3 regions of the Vallitalea okinawensis genome follow, and region 1 is predicted to be linked to each of the others. Evidence: riboswitches for the same ligand, from Rfam matches in the RefSeq annotation. Region 1 holds a riboswitch; each other region holds the start of a gene.
The links. Region 1 has a riboswitch for lysine ahead of kal (3-aminobutyryl-CoA ammonia lyase). Riboswitches for the same ligand answer to the same signal wherever they lie in the genome.
Positions count from the first base shown of each region.

Region 1 (4,736 bases):
CCAGTCATTCCATTGTTCATCTGTTATTGTTGGAAAATAACGTTTGCGCCGTTCTAGTGGATTTGACATATACAATACCCCCATTAATTTTAGAAAATAATATAGATTATAGAATAACTTATACGTTTCTTACTGGATTACCTATGCATATAATTGATGGAAAAGATCTCTGATTTCTTTTGATTCTCTCAATAAGTTGAGTGTTAACTCAGCATGACCTTTTGTATAGCCGTTACCTACAATCATTGTTACATCACGGCCAACGCCTTCTGCACCTAATGCTGATTTTGTAAAGGAAGTTGCCATTGAGAAGAAGTATACTACACCATCATCTTTGGTAGGTAATATTGAAGCCATTTCAGTGTCCATAATGTTGACGTTATTAATTGTTACATCAACGCCTTCTCCATTTGTCAATGCAACTACTTGTTCATAAACATCTACTGCTTTTCTTGCATCTGCGATAATGACATGATGAGCTAATCCCATCTCTTTAATACGCTTTGCATTTTCGCGATCATATTCGATGACGATGAGTTGACCACGTCCATCTAACTTTTTCATAGCCTGATAACAACAAAGTATACCTGACTTACCGCCACCACCGATGATTAAAACACGATCACCAGACTTAACCAGCTTATCAACTTGAGCTGGGGCACCTGCTACATCCAATGCTGCTAATGCTACCTTTTCTGGCAAATCTTCAGGTAGTACAGCGTATAAGCCGCTTTCAAATAAAATGGCTTGACCGTCTATATCAACCTGGTCATTCTCTAAATGTATCTTTTTAATGTTATTGATTTTTAAAGGTGTTAATGATAGAGACACTAAAGTTGCTATTTTATCTCCAATCTTAAGATTTTGATCAGGAAAATCATCACCAATCTCTATGACTGTTCCTATAAGCATACCACCTGAACCTGTTACAGGGTTTTGCATTTTACCTCTGTCTGAAACAATAGTTGTAATCATCTCAGTCATCTTCTCAACATCTTTATGACAGGCTTCTTTGATTTGAGTAAAGCTAGCAGAATCTATATTAAGGGTCCTCACATCAATTTTGATTTCATTACTGCTGATCTTCATACTACTATCAATTTTTTTTGCTGCTTGTGGCAAGCAACCCTTTGGTTCAATTACACGGTGAGTTCCGAACTTACATCCTTTCATAAATAACTACTCCTTCCTCAGTGATAGTATTTGTCGTGCTTCTAATGGAGAAGCGATTGATCTTCCTAATTCTTTTGCAAGACGTACGACTTTATCAACTAATTCCCCATTGGACTTAGCCAACACACCCTTTTCTAAGTAAATATTATCTTCAAACCCTACTCTAACGTGACCACCTGTTATGATAGATGCAGTTGCTAGACTAAACTCATAGCGTCCAATGCCAGCTACTGAAAATGTTGCACCAGAAGGCAAACTGTCTTTAAGGTAGGTAAAATCTCTTAGCTCTCCTGATATACCACCTGGAACGCCCATAACTAAACTAAAATGAAGAGGGTCGGATATATAGCCCTTCTTGTTTAAGCGAATAACCGTATCTATCATGCTCTTATCAAAACATTCAAGCTCTGGACGGACCCCCAATCTGGTCATTTCTTTAGCAAAAGTTTGAATGGTATTCTCTGTATTAACAAAGATTTCATCACCACCAAAATTTAAGGTGCCACAATCAAGGGTTGCCATTTCTGGTTGTAAAGTAATAGGTTGTAAGCGTTCTTCATTACTCATACCAACAGCTCCGCCTGTAGAAGGTTGAATAATGACGTCTGGGCACTTTTCATATATAGCGTCCATACAAGCTTTAAAGCGCTCTTTACTTTGGGTTGGTGTACCGTCATCTTCACGAACATGAAGATGGATGATACTTGCACCAGCATTATAGACTCTTTCAGCTTCAGCTGCTATCTCTGTCACAGTATATGGAATGGCAGGGTTTTGCTCTTTTTTCACCTCTGCTCCACAGATTGCGGCAGTTATAATTAAACTGTTCATAAAAGTACCTCCTTAATGGCGTTGTTTATCTTTTGGAACCACACAGGTACCAACTGCAGTACAAACAAGGACTGGTTCTTCTAATACATCACAGGCTGAATCATTGATGTCTCTTCTTGGAACAATTACTTTTCTTGCTTCAAATTTCATTTTTCTAGAACTGTTACCTACTTTTATAATTTCTCCTTCAACTTCAATGTAATCACCAGCAAATACAGGTGCGTGAAAGGTAACCTCCTCATAACCAGCAAATAAACCTTCATCACCATCATGACGAATAAGTAACTCTGTTGCTACGTCTCCAAAGAATTGGAGCATTTTAGCACCATCTACAAGACCGCCGCCATAATGAGCATCATGCTCACTCATGCGTAAACGTATAAGACTTTTCTCCATTAAAGTAACCTCCCATTGATCTTTAATATATAGTCCATGATTTATAAGGTGAATAGTTCAACTTATATAGGCAAAACATTTACTTATTCAAGGTAATTTTCTTAATTCATAAGATATACTTCATTATTACAACAGTTAAAAATTGCTATACTTCATTCCATGTGTGATTATAACTTTAGAATCCTTATTTAACTTAAAAAAGCAAACTAAAAAGGAGCGTCATTTATGTATGAATACATAAATAGCGCTCCATAAATTGATTATGGCAATGATCAAGCTTTGTACCCGATCACCAAGCCTATACCACTGAGCCAATATAAGCTTTCGGCAAAAAGATAATTCATCATAATATTGAAGGCTCAACTTCTTAGCACTTATGATTACCCATTCCTTTTGCACCTCTATTTATATCATTAGAAATCTTATAGAGTTTTTTAATACCCTATAGTTCTATTAATGACGTCTTCTTATTTAATTTTCATCAGGATTTATTTTCTATAAACCCTTCAGGTAGTTCCATTGTTTTTAAATCTAAAGGAATAATTAATTCAGCTTCTGTAGTAGCCCTAATATCCTCAACGGATGAATAAGGACTAACCTCTTTTAAAACAAGCCCATTTGATGTTACCTCAATTACTGCTTTTTCTGTGATAATCATACTAACACGTCCACGAGCTGTTAATGGTAATGTACAAGACTTAACAATCTTAACTTTACCCTTAGAAGTATGTTCCATAGCGATGATAACTTTCTTAGCACCAACAACTAAATCCATTGCACCGCCCATACCTACTTTCTTACCAGGTATCATCCAGTTAGCTAAGTTACCTTCTTCATCTACCTGCAATGCTCCAAGGATAGTGATATCTAGGTGACCACCACGGATAATACCAAAAGACATGGCAGTATCAAAGGTTGCAGCACCCATATCAGCGGTAACATAACCGTTACCAGCATCTCTCATCTTAGGATCTCTAAGATGATCTTCAGGTTCGCCTCCCATTCCAACCAACCCATTTTCAGAATGAATATAAGTTGTAATACCCTCTGGAATATAGTTAGGTACACATGTTGGTAAACCAATACCTAAATTAACAATATCACCATTATTAATTTCTCTTGCAGCACGATAGGCAATGATTTTACGCATTTGCTTTTTATCCATAGATTTTACCCCCTTTAATAATGTGATCAATAAAAATATGAGGGAGCATAACATCATCAGGATGTATTTTGCCTACAGTTAGAATTTCTTCAGCTTCGCAGATAACTGTGTCTGCTGCCATTGCTATGATAGGATTAAAATTCCTAGTAGTACCTACAAAACGGCAATTACCTAATTCATCTACTTTATCTGCTCGAATTATGGCTAAGTCTGCAGATAAAGGTTTTTCTAAGAGATATGTCCTACCATCTACTTCTAGCTTTTCTTTACCTTCTTCAACAACAGTTCCTACTCCGGTTGGTGTTAAAATTCCACCTAAACCACAGCCTTTTGCTCGTATGCGCTCGATAATGGTACCTTGTGGAACGAGTTCAACTTCAATTTCTCCAGCATTCAATTTTTGAATGGTAATATGATTAAGTCCAATATGTGATGTGATTACCTTTTTAACTTGACCTGACGCAACTAAACGTCCCATGCCAGTTGTTGCTGTGGCAGTATCGTTACCAATCAATGTTAACCCTTTTACCCCAGATTCGATTATGGCATCAATAACCTCTTCTGGACTTCCAGTAGCCATGAAGCCACCAACCATAATGGTCATGTCATCCTTGAATAGAGATTTTAACGCTCCTTGATCGATTTGTTTATTCATGAAATACCTCCCCAATGGGATACCCATCCCTATAAACTATTCTGTTGTAAGTTATGCATAATGCCTTTAAGAAGTATATCTTTCAACACTTTTTCATGAAGTAATTCGTGATTAGTACTAAATTACAAGAAATATTTAGTTATATATTAGACATAAGTAAATATGTATTGCTCATATTGATATTATAGCACTGTAACTTTATCAATTCTTGCATTTTAATAAAAAAATGAAATATTCCCATTAGATTATTTGTCTATATGGAAATATTTCGGTTAGATAGGTGTAAGACAGGTTCATCTCCGAAGAGATTACTTATTGTGTTAATTCCGTAATAATTCTCTCTTGATCAGGAAATTGCTCAATTAGTTCTCTACGATCTGGCATTTTAAAATCACTAAATTCAAAACCAGGTGCTACTGTACATCCTGATAATACAAAATCACCTTCTATGACTTCAGCAGCAAAGTAAGTTTCTTTAGGTACAACTACCATAGGTTCTTCTCCGTCCATTAAATT
Region 1 covers NZ_PQDH01000003.1:54,397-59,132, forward strand. The annotation lists gene kamA (lysine 2,3-aminomutase) at 1-69, opposite strand, end outside; gene kdd (L-erythro-3,5-diaminohexanoate dehydrogenase) at 142-1,173, opposite strand; gene kce (3-keto-5-aminohexanoate cleavage enzyme) at 1,180-2,004, opposite strand; gene kal (3-aminobutyryl-CoA ammonia lyase) at 2,017-2,400, opposite strand; lysine riboswitch at 2,635-2,812, opposite strand; gene C1Y58_RS09720 (3-oxoacid CoA-transferase subunit B) at 2,882-3,565, opposite strand; gene C1Y58_RS09725 (CoA transferase subunit A) at 3,558-4,220, opposite strand; gene C1Y58_RS09730 (cupin domain-containing protein) at 4,533-4,736, opposite strand, start outside.

Region 2 (4,736 bases), 400 kb from region 1:
CGCTTATTTACATACTTTATTGTTAACATATTCTTTTACTTCATACCTTAATAGACAAAAAACTTCCTAATTATAGGAAGTTTAGATGACTCTTTTAATGCGTACTTGCTTAATCAAATTACTATCCATTGAATATACTTCAAGAAGATAATTATCAATTTGTAACTCGTACCCAGGTTGAATAGTAATATTATCAGCTTTTGCCATATTGGCTAGTATACCAGCTAAAGTATTTCCCATATCATTTCTCAAGTGAAGGTGTGCTAATTGATTGGCATCATCAATGGTTGTCCCTCCATTGAGTATAATCTCATCTTCAGTATTATTATTGTCTAGGCTGGTTAAGTACTTCTTTACCCCAAACAAAATTGCGATAGCAACGACGCCAATTAAAAAGTCTAGCATATTTGACTCTGATATAATCAGCTTACGAGCTATGGCAAATAATAATACATCAATAGCACTACCAGGTGTATGCTTGACAAGCATTTTTACAAACTCAATACCAATAATTATTTCAATAGCATGAGTCAAGAAACTTTGAAACTCTATGGTCCCCCCATTTGTAAATTGGAACGTTAAATCTTTAAGCTGTTGTACTACGGTAAAAGAAGCAAATAAAATACCAAGCAAAATAAGTACAGATAAGAAGATTTCCATATAACTTGCTACTTTGGATACTTTATCTCTTAAAAATTGTTTGCTAAGTTTACTCATCCTTGATTTTATCACATCATAACTCCTCTACATAATTTATATATTTATACTCATTTAGTATGATGATCTTCAACCCGCTTATAACGCTACCACACATTATTCTCAATGAAGAAATGGCTCATCATAACTAATTGACATTCAATTTTCAGCACATTTTACATATTTTATGATATTTTAATAAATTAACTCATCACTTTTACTAAATTAACTTTTTCCCTTATATATTACATGGATTTTAAGAAATAATCAATAACTAATTCTATGTAAGTTTTAGTCAATAGAATAACCCTCAACCATTTTGATTATTTAAAATATTATTGACATCACCTCTAGATAATGGTATCATATGCTCAACTAATTTCATAAAAATATGGTAGAGGCGCATTTTTCATGAGTAACCTATCTGATATGTACAGACATAGTTGAGGATGAGTGAAAGGGTGAAATGCCGAAGGGAAAGATGTCTGTACATCCAACTCTGGGCATATGATTAATAGTCGTATGACTGTCATCACTTATGATGGAGTGCTACCCAATATAGATGAACTTGAATAGTATTTCTATATTTATGGGCCAGCTCTGTAGCTGGTTTTTTTGTGTACTAGGGAAGTTTGAGTTCTGCTATCAAGGTATCATGCTTTCCTGCTTCACATGTAAAGTGGTTATCACTCTTAATGTTTTCTGTTATAATAGAATCAGCGGAATACACTTAAGAAATTTCATCTATACCCCTGGCATATTCATAAAATGTACATTGAATATAAGTCATTCAACTTATATCAACTAGAATGAATATTAGAGAAAAACACATAACGTAGAAAGTTGGGATCATATGAAACAAATCAATCTAGCTATTGTTGGAGCAACAGGCATGGTAGGTAGAACATTTCTTAAGATTTTAGAAGAAAGAAATTTACCGATAAAAAATTTATATCTATTTGCATCTTCCAGGTCCGCAGGAAATACTATAACGTTTAAAGACCATGAATATACTGTAGAGGAATTAACTGAAACATCCTTTGACCGAGGAATTGATATCGCATTATTTTCAGCAGGTGGTAGTACTAGCAAGAAATTTGCTCCTATCGCAGCTTCAAAAGGATGCGTTGTAGTCGATAACTCGTCTGCATGGCGTATGGTTGAAGACATCCCTCTTGTAGTACCAGAAGTTAATCCTGAAGATATTTTCAGACACAATGGTATCATCGCCAATCCAAACTGCTCTACTATTCAAGCTATGGTGGTTCTTAAGCCACTACATGACTTATTTAAGATTAAAAGAGTCGTTTATTCTACATACCAAGCCGTTTCTGGTGCAGGTGTAGCTGGTTGGAGAGACTTAGAAGAAGGTATGAAAGCACATGTAAACAATGAAGAATTTGTACCTGAAAAGTTCCAGCATCCAATAGCTTTTAACTGTTTACCTCATATTGATGTATTTATGGATAACGGTTATACTAAAGAAGAGATGAAAATGGTCCATGAGACTCGCAAAATTCTTCATGAAACAGACCTACCAATTACAGCGACATGTGTTCGAGTTCCTGTCTTTAATGGTCATAGTGAAGCCATCAATTTAGAATTTGAGAAACCATTTGATCTAAAAGAATTAAAAGAAGCTTTGATTAATGCTCCAGGTGTTGTTGTTGAAGATGAAGTTGGGAAGGCTATCTACCCATTAGTTGAAACCGCATCTGGACGTGATGAGACTTTTGTAGGTCGTATCAGACGTGATGAAAGTGTTAAAAATGGTGTCAACTTATGGGTGGTTGCTGATAATATTAGAAAAGGAGCCGCTACAAATACGATTCAAATCGCTGAAAAACTAATAGAAGAAATGAAATAAAAGCTTATTTTTGACTTTTAATAATATTAGGAGGTTAATGGAATGTCATTATTTACAGGATCAGGTGTAGCAATTGTAACACCTTTTACAGAAACAGGGGTTAATTATGAAGTGTTAGAGAAATTAATTGAATTTCATATCAGCAATCATACGGATTGCATTGTTATTTGTGGTACTACTGGTGAAGCATCTACAATGACAGACGAAGAGCAATTAGAGTGTATTCGATTTACTGTAGAGAAAGTTAATAAACGTGTTCCAGTTATAGCAGGTACTGGTTCTAACTACACAGAACATGCTTTGCATTTAACAAGGAAAGCGGAGGAAGTAGGAGCAGATGCCGCTTTAATCGTAACACCTTATTATAATAAAACCACACAAAAAGGTCTGTATGAGCATTATGCCTATATCGCAAATAATGTAAAGATTCCTATTGTCTTATATAATGTACCTAGTCGTACAGGCATTGCTATTGAACCTACTACTGCAGCTCAACTTGCTGAAATTGAAAATATCATAGCTGTTAAGGAAGCCAGTGGTAATATTTCTACTATTACTGAAATGATGGCATTATGTGGTGACAAACTTGATCTTTACTCTGGTAATGATGATCAAGTGGTACCTTTAATGTCTATAGGTGGAAAAGGTGTTATATCTGTAGCAGCTAATATTGTTCCAAGAGATCTTCATGACCTTGTACAGAAATTCATGGATGGCGATCTAGCAGGTAGTAGAAAGATGCAGTTGGATATGATGCCTTTAAACAAAGCATTATTCAGTGAAGTTAATCCAATACCAGTTAAAGAAGCAATGAATATATTAGGTATGGAAGCTGGTCCTTGCCGTCTACCTTTAACATCTATGGATGATAGCAACCGTGACAAACTCATGGGCGCTATGCAGGATTATGGACTAAAATTTTAATCACGAGGAGATTTACTTATGACAAAAATTATTATGCATGGTTGTAATGGTAAAATGGGGCAAGTGATATCCCAAGTTGCTGCTAATGACTCTGAAACAGAAATCGTAGCTGGAATTGATTTAAATACAAATACTGCACTTTCTTACCCAGTATTTGATTCTTTGGAGAACTGTACTGTAGATGCAGATGTAATTATTGATTTCTCCATCGCAGTAGCTGTTGATTCTTTATTAGATTATGTTGAGGCAACCAAAGTCCCACTCATACTTTGTACGACAGGTTTATCAAAAGAGCAGATGGACCGAGTTTATCAAATCAGCCAGACTGCCCCAGTATTCTTTTCTGCTAATATGTCAATCGGAGTGAACTTACTTATCGGTCTAGCTAAACAGGCTGCAAAAGTTTTAACTGGCTCTAATTTTGATATAGAAATTATTGAGAAACATCATAATCAAAAAGTTGATGCTCCTAGTGGAACTGCCCTAGCTATCGCCCACTCCATTAATGAGACCTTGGACTTTTCATATGAATATAAATTTGATCGTTCGGGTGAAAGAGAAAAGCGTCATAAAAATGAGATTGGTATTCATGCTATGCGTGGCGGAACTATTGTAGGTGAACATAGCATCCTATTTGCAGGTCAAGATGAAATTATTGAATTAAAACACAACGCATTATCAAAAGAAGTTTTTGCAGTTGGTGCAGTTCGAGCTGCTAAATTTATGCATGGTAGAAAAGAAGGTCTTTATGATATGAGTCATCTCATTCAAGAAACAAATTAATCAAGGTGGGGGTGTTGATAGAGACACCCCCTCTATTAACTTTCAAACCGCCAAAAAGACCTACCTTAACTGGTAAGCCTTAATGTGCTTATAATCTATATCCTTTTGAATTTATTTATTAATTCTCGTAGAATTTCTTGTAGTCTGCTACATTAGCATTGGTGATCACTTCAGTTCCTGTGTCCACTCTAGTCGGTACTTCTTCATTGTTCAATGATAACATCATTGTATTCACAGCCTCATACCCCATTCCATAGGGATTTTGAGCAATAATGCTATCAATGTCACCTTTATCAATGCTATCAAATAATTCCATTTGTAGGTCAAACCCAATTATTTTAATAGTTTGACCACTCATCTGAACCGCTTCTAAAACACCTAAAGTCATCAGAGCATTGGTAGCAAAAACACCATTAAGCTTATGACCTGTGCTCTCCTTCAATTTATCATCCATTACTTTCATGGC
Region 2 covers NZ_PQDH01000003.1:457,127-461,862, forward strand. The annotation lists gene C1Y58_RS11600 (transporter associated domain-containing protein) at 82-732, opposite strand; lysine riboswitch at 1,084-1,256, shown strand; gene C1Y58_RS11605 (aspartate-semialdehyde dehydrogenase) at 1,550-2,563, shown strand; gene dapA (4-hydroxy-tetrahydrodipicolinate synthase) at 2,606-3,487, shown strand; gene dapB (4-hydroxy-tetrahydrodipicolinate reductase) at 3,506-4,270, shown strand; gene C1Y58_RS11620 (sugar ABC transporter substrate-binding protein) at 4,389-4,736, opposite strand, start outside.
Region 2: another riboswitch for lysine. It lies ahead of C1Y58_RS11605 (aspartate-semialdehyde dehydrogenase); the one in region 1 lies ahead of kal (3-aminobutyryl-CoA ammonia lyase).

Region 3 (4,736 bases), on a different contig from region 1:
ATCCCTAAATTCGTCAAACAGTATGCCGATATGAGAACTGAGATGCAAACTGCAACAAAAGCATATGTCAATGAAGTAAAGGATAAAAAGTTTCCAGCAGAAGAACATAGCTTCCACCTCAGTGATGAGGTTATTGGGAAAATATATGGAGGAGGGGAATAAATGCAAGTTTGTCAAGAGATTAAGAAATTAAGAAATCTTTTAGATCAATATCGTTATGATGGTAAGGCTATTGGATTTGTACCAACCATGGGCTATTTGCATAAAGGTCATTTATCCCTAATTGAATCATCAGCTAAGGAAAATGATATAACAGTATTGAGTATTTATATTAACCCAACTCAATTTGGACCTAATGAGGATTTAGATCAATATCCAAGGGACTTAGAAAATGATAAGAAATTAGCCGAAGAAGCTGGAGCAGATATAATATTTATACCAGATAATGAGATGATGTATAAAACTCATCATGCCACTTTTGTCAATGTTAATGGACTTACAAATCATTTATGTGGTGCTTCTAGACCAACACATTTTGAAGGGGTAACAACCATTGTCACAAAATTATTTAATATCGTTCAACCTAATCGAGCTTATTTTGGGCAAAAAGATGCTCAACAAGCTATTGTTATTAAGCGAATGGTTGAAGATCTTAACATGCCTTTAAAAGTAGTAGTTTGTCCGATTGTTCGAGAAAAAGATGGTTTGGCAATGAGCTCTAGAAATGCTTATTTAAGCAAGGAAGAAAGAAAACAAGCTACTATTCTGTATAAAGCTTTACAGGAAGCTAAATCACGGATTGAACAAGGGCAGCGTTCTGCCACCGAGATCAGAGACTTGATGGAGCAGATGATTCAAACACAACCAGCCGCTACAATTGATTATGTTAGTATAGTAAGTGAGAAAACACTAGAAGACATAGATGTATTAGAAGGTAAAATTCTTATAGCTTTAGCAGTAAAAATGGGTAAGACACGACTTATAGATAATCTTCGATTGGAGGTAAATTAATGTTAATTGAAATGATGACAGGTAAATTACACAAAGCACGAGTAACAGATGCTAACCTTAACTATGAGGGAAGTATCACTATTGACGAAGCATTGATTGAAGCTACAGGTATTTTACCTGGGCAAAAAGTGCAGATTGTTAACAATAATAATGGAGCTCGTTTTGAAACCTATGTGATTAAAGGAGAGAGAAATAGTGGAACTATCTGCTTAAACGGGGCTGCTGCAAGACTAGCTCAAAGAGAAGATGTAGTTATTATTATTGCTTATGCGTTGATGGATCGTGAAGAAGCAAAAGAGTTAGTTCCAAAAGTTGCTTTATTAGATGAACATAATAAGATAGTTAAGCATTTTTAGATTTGCAAACTATTATGATACACATAATCATATCTAATGAAGCCTTAGTGAACTAAGTTAGATTATAAGGATGAAATTTACAGTATAAAAGTTGTTGACATTGGAGAAATGCTATGTTAAATTATTAGAGGTAAATTAAACAAAAGATACCTCATCCCAAAAGATGAGGTAGAGGTGCGATATCTATCAGTAACTGTATTGAGGCCGGAAGCCTGTGAGGTATAGTGAAAGGAGCCATCGCCGAAGCTTTAGAAACCAACATCTAGAGCTGGGTCTACATCAAACAGGTGTAGGACTGTCATCAGGTTAGATGCCCATTACCTGATGGAGAGCTATCTCATATAGGGCTAAGAAGGGATAGGTATGTCTAGTATAGATCATATACACCTAATAACTCTTGTTAGGTGTTTTTTTAATGCCTCCCGTCTGTTCATTACCTAAAAGATAGACTCAATTAAATATATAACTCGAATATAAGAGGGAGGAAATAATCATGGATTTTGGATGGTTATCATTGTTACCGCCAGTAATTGCTATTGTGCTTGCACTTGTAACTGGTGAAGTATTATTATCATTATTCGTAGCTGTTTTCATTGGAGCTACAATTTTAGTTGGGGGTAATCCATTACTTGGATTTACTGAAACCTTAAACACACATATTGTTGGGTCACTTACGGACTCTTGGAATATTTCTATATTGATTTTCTGTTTATCCATCGGTGGACTTATTGGAGTCCTCAGCAAGAATGGTGGGACAAAGGGAATTGCTAATCTTATTGTTTCAAAAGCTAAAAATAGTCGGTCAACTTTATTAGCAACTTGGGCAATGGGTCTATTGATCTTCTTTGATGATTATGCTAACTCATTAATTGTTGGTAATACCATGAGAAGTATTACTGATAAGATGGGGGTTCCACGTGAGAAATTAGCCTATATTGTTGACTCAACTGCGGCACCTGTATCCAGTATAGCATTAATCTCAACTTGGGTTGGCTTCGAGCTAGGATTAATTAATGATGGGATTCAAGAAATGTCTCTTAATTTGAGTGCTTATGATGTTTTCTTAGATACACTCCCATATCGTTTTTATAGTATTCTAGCATTAATCTTTGTAGTCATCATTATCGTATCTAGACGTGACTTCGGTCCAATGGCTAAAGCTGAAAGAAGAGCTTCTAAAATGGGAAAACTCTTAGCAGACGGTGCCACACCATTAGTGTCTGATGAAGTCTCTTCAATGGATTCGGATATTGAAAACGGTAAGTGGTACAATGCCATTATTCCTATTATTTCTGTCATTGCAATTACCTTAATAGGTCTTTTTATCAATGGTGGTGGTCTGGACGGTGCAACAGTGAAACAAGCTTTTGGTGATGCTGATGCTAGTGTTGTATTACTTTGGGCTTCTTTTGGAGGATTGATCATAGCTGCTATTATGACATTAGTACAGAGACTACTTTCAATCAAAGAGATCATGGATTCATGGATTTCGGGTGTAAAATCCATGACCATTGCAGCACTTATTCTAGTATTAGCATGGTCATTAGGTGGTGTTAATGGAGAGTTAGGAACCGCTGAGTTTATAGTGGATCTTTCTCAACAAATTAACTTACCAGGATTTTTATTACCAATTATGATGTTTATTATCCCATGTATCGTTGCATTTTCAACAGGGTCATCATGGGGAGCTAATTCTATCGTTATGCCATTAGCCATACCTTTAGCTGTTCAAATTGGTGGACCAGAATTCCTAGTACCTGTTATCGGAGCTGTTTTAACAGGAGCTGTATTTGGTGATCATTGTTCACCAGTATCGGATACAACAATCATGTCATCTATGGCTAGTGCATGTGATCATATAGCACATGTCAAGACACAGACGCCTTATGCTTTAGTTGTTGCAGGTGTAGCCATTATTGTAGGATTCGTACCAGCTGGTTTTGGCTTAAATCCTTTTGTATCTTTATTCTTAGGCGTTTGCGCACTGATCGCTATTGTAATGTTATTTGGTGTAAAAGCCACTGATGAAAGTAAATCTACAAATAAGATTCGAGCATAATAGATTGAATTACCCAGCCTAGATCTCTTATAGATAGGCTGGGTTATTTTATATCATCATTTAATTCATTTTGACTATGTGAATATGACTCGAACTATAGTATAATCGAGAAGAATAAATAATACGAGGAGTGAAGACATGAGAATTGTAGTTCTAGGTGACTTTCATATGGACAAACATGATCAAAACACAACAGCTCAAATGATTGAAGATATCAACTCGGTGAAACCTGATTTAGTCATACCTTTAGGCGACTTTGGAACAAACAAAAACATAGGGTTAGTAGAGGGATTGAAAGAAGCTTTCCAACATTTATCTCATTTAAAATCTCCCATTAGACCCATTATAGGTAACCATGATCTCCATTTTGAAATGGGAAATTATATGATTGAAAAAGGAACATTTGCTAAGGCTTTTATGGAGACATTCAATCTTAGTTCCACTTACGATGTTTTAGAGTTTCCTTCCTATAGATTATTCTTTGTTTGCAATGATAAAATGCCAGAAGATATAGAATGCTTATGTGTCCAAGAATGTTATATTTCAGAAGAACAGTTGAGTTGGATCGAGGAAAAACTAATGGAACGACCCGGTATACCATGTCTATTTTTTTCTCATGCACCTATCGCCACTACTGGACTAAGGGATATACCTGAAGTTCATATTCGTTCAACCAATGCTTATCTTAACCAAAATTTTAATCCATTTAAATTAATGGAGTTAGTTAAAAATTATCCTGAAATTACTATGTGGTTCTCGGCTCATTACCATCTAGGTCACGATCATCAGGATGCTTATAGTAAAAGGAATGGTACACACTTCTTTACAACCGGAGTACATAGTCATCATACACGTGACGGTAATCGCCATAGCCGTGTAATTGATATACTAGATGATGCAATAATGGTATCTACATTGGATCATGTTAAGAGAGGGGTAAAAGAAGAGCCGGATTGGTTGATGAATAAATCCATTACTAATCTTATAGGTTCTCAACCCGAAATTCAAACACGAGTGAAACAGAATCTGAAGCTGCCATCAAGCAAAGAAGCAACGTTCATAGCTCATTGTAGATTAGGGGATGATCGATTAATAGAGGATGGTATGATGTCTTTTATAGATGACCGTTATTTACTGTTGACTGAGAAGGGATATCTATGGGATAGCAATATGGAGCATGGTTGTTTGATGGGGAGTTATCATGTAGGAAAAACATTGGATGCTGCTTGTGCCACAGAGGAATATATCATTAAAGCCCAATCAGGTAACTTAAGCTTTGCAAAAAGTAGAGATCCGAGAAAATATGTTAG
Region 3 covers NZ_KZ672986.1:27,509-32,244, forward strand. The annotation lists gene panB (3-methyl-2-oxobutanoate hydroxymethyltransferase) at 1-162, shown strand, start outside; gene panC (pantoate--beta-alanine ligase) at 163-1,011, shown strand; gene panD (aspartate 1-decarboxylase) at 1,011-1,367, shown strand; lysine riboswitch at 1,529-1,710, shown strand; gene C1Y58_RS00185 (Na+/H+ antiporter NhaC family protein) at 1,861-3,426, shown strand; gene C1Y58_RS00190 (metallophosphoesterase family protein) at 3,565-4,736, shown strand, end outside.
Region 3: another riboswitch for lysine. It lies ahead of C1Y58_RS00185 (Na+/H+ antiporter NhaC family protein); the one in region 1 lies ahead of kal (3-aminobutyryl-CoA ammonia lyase).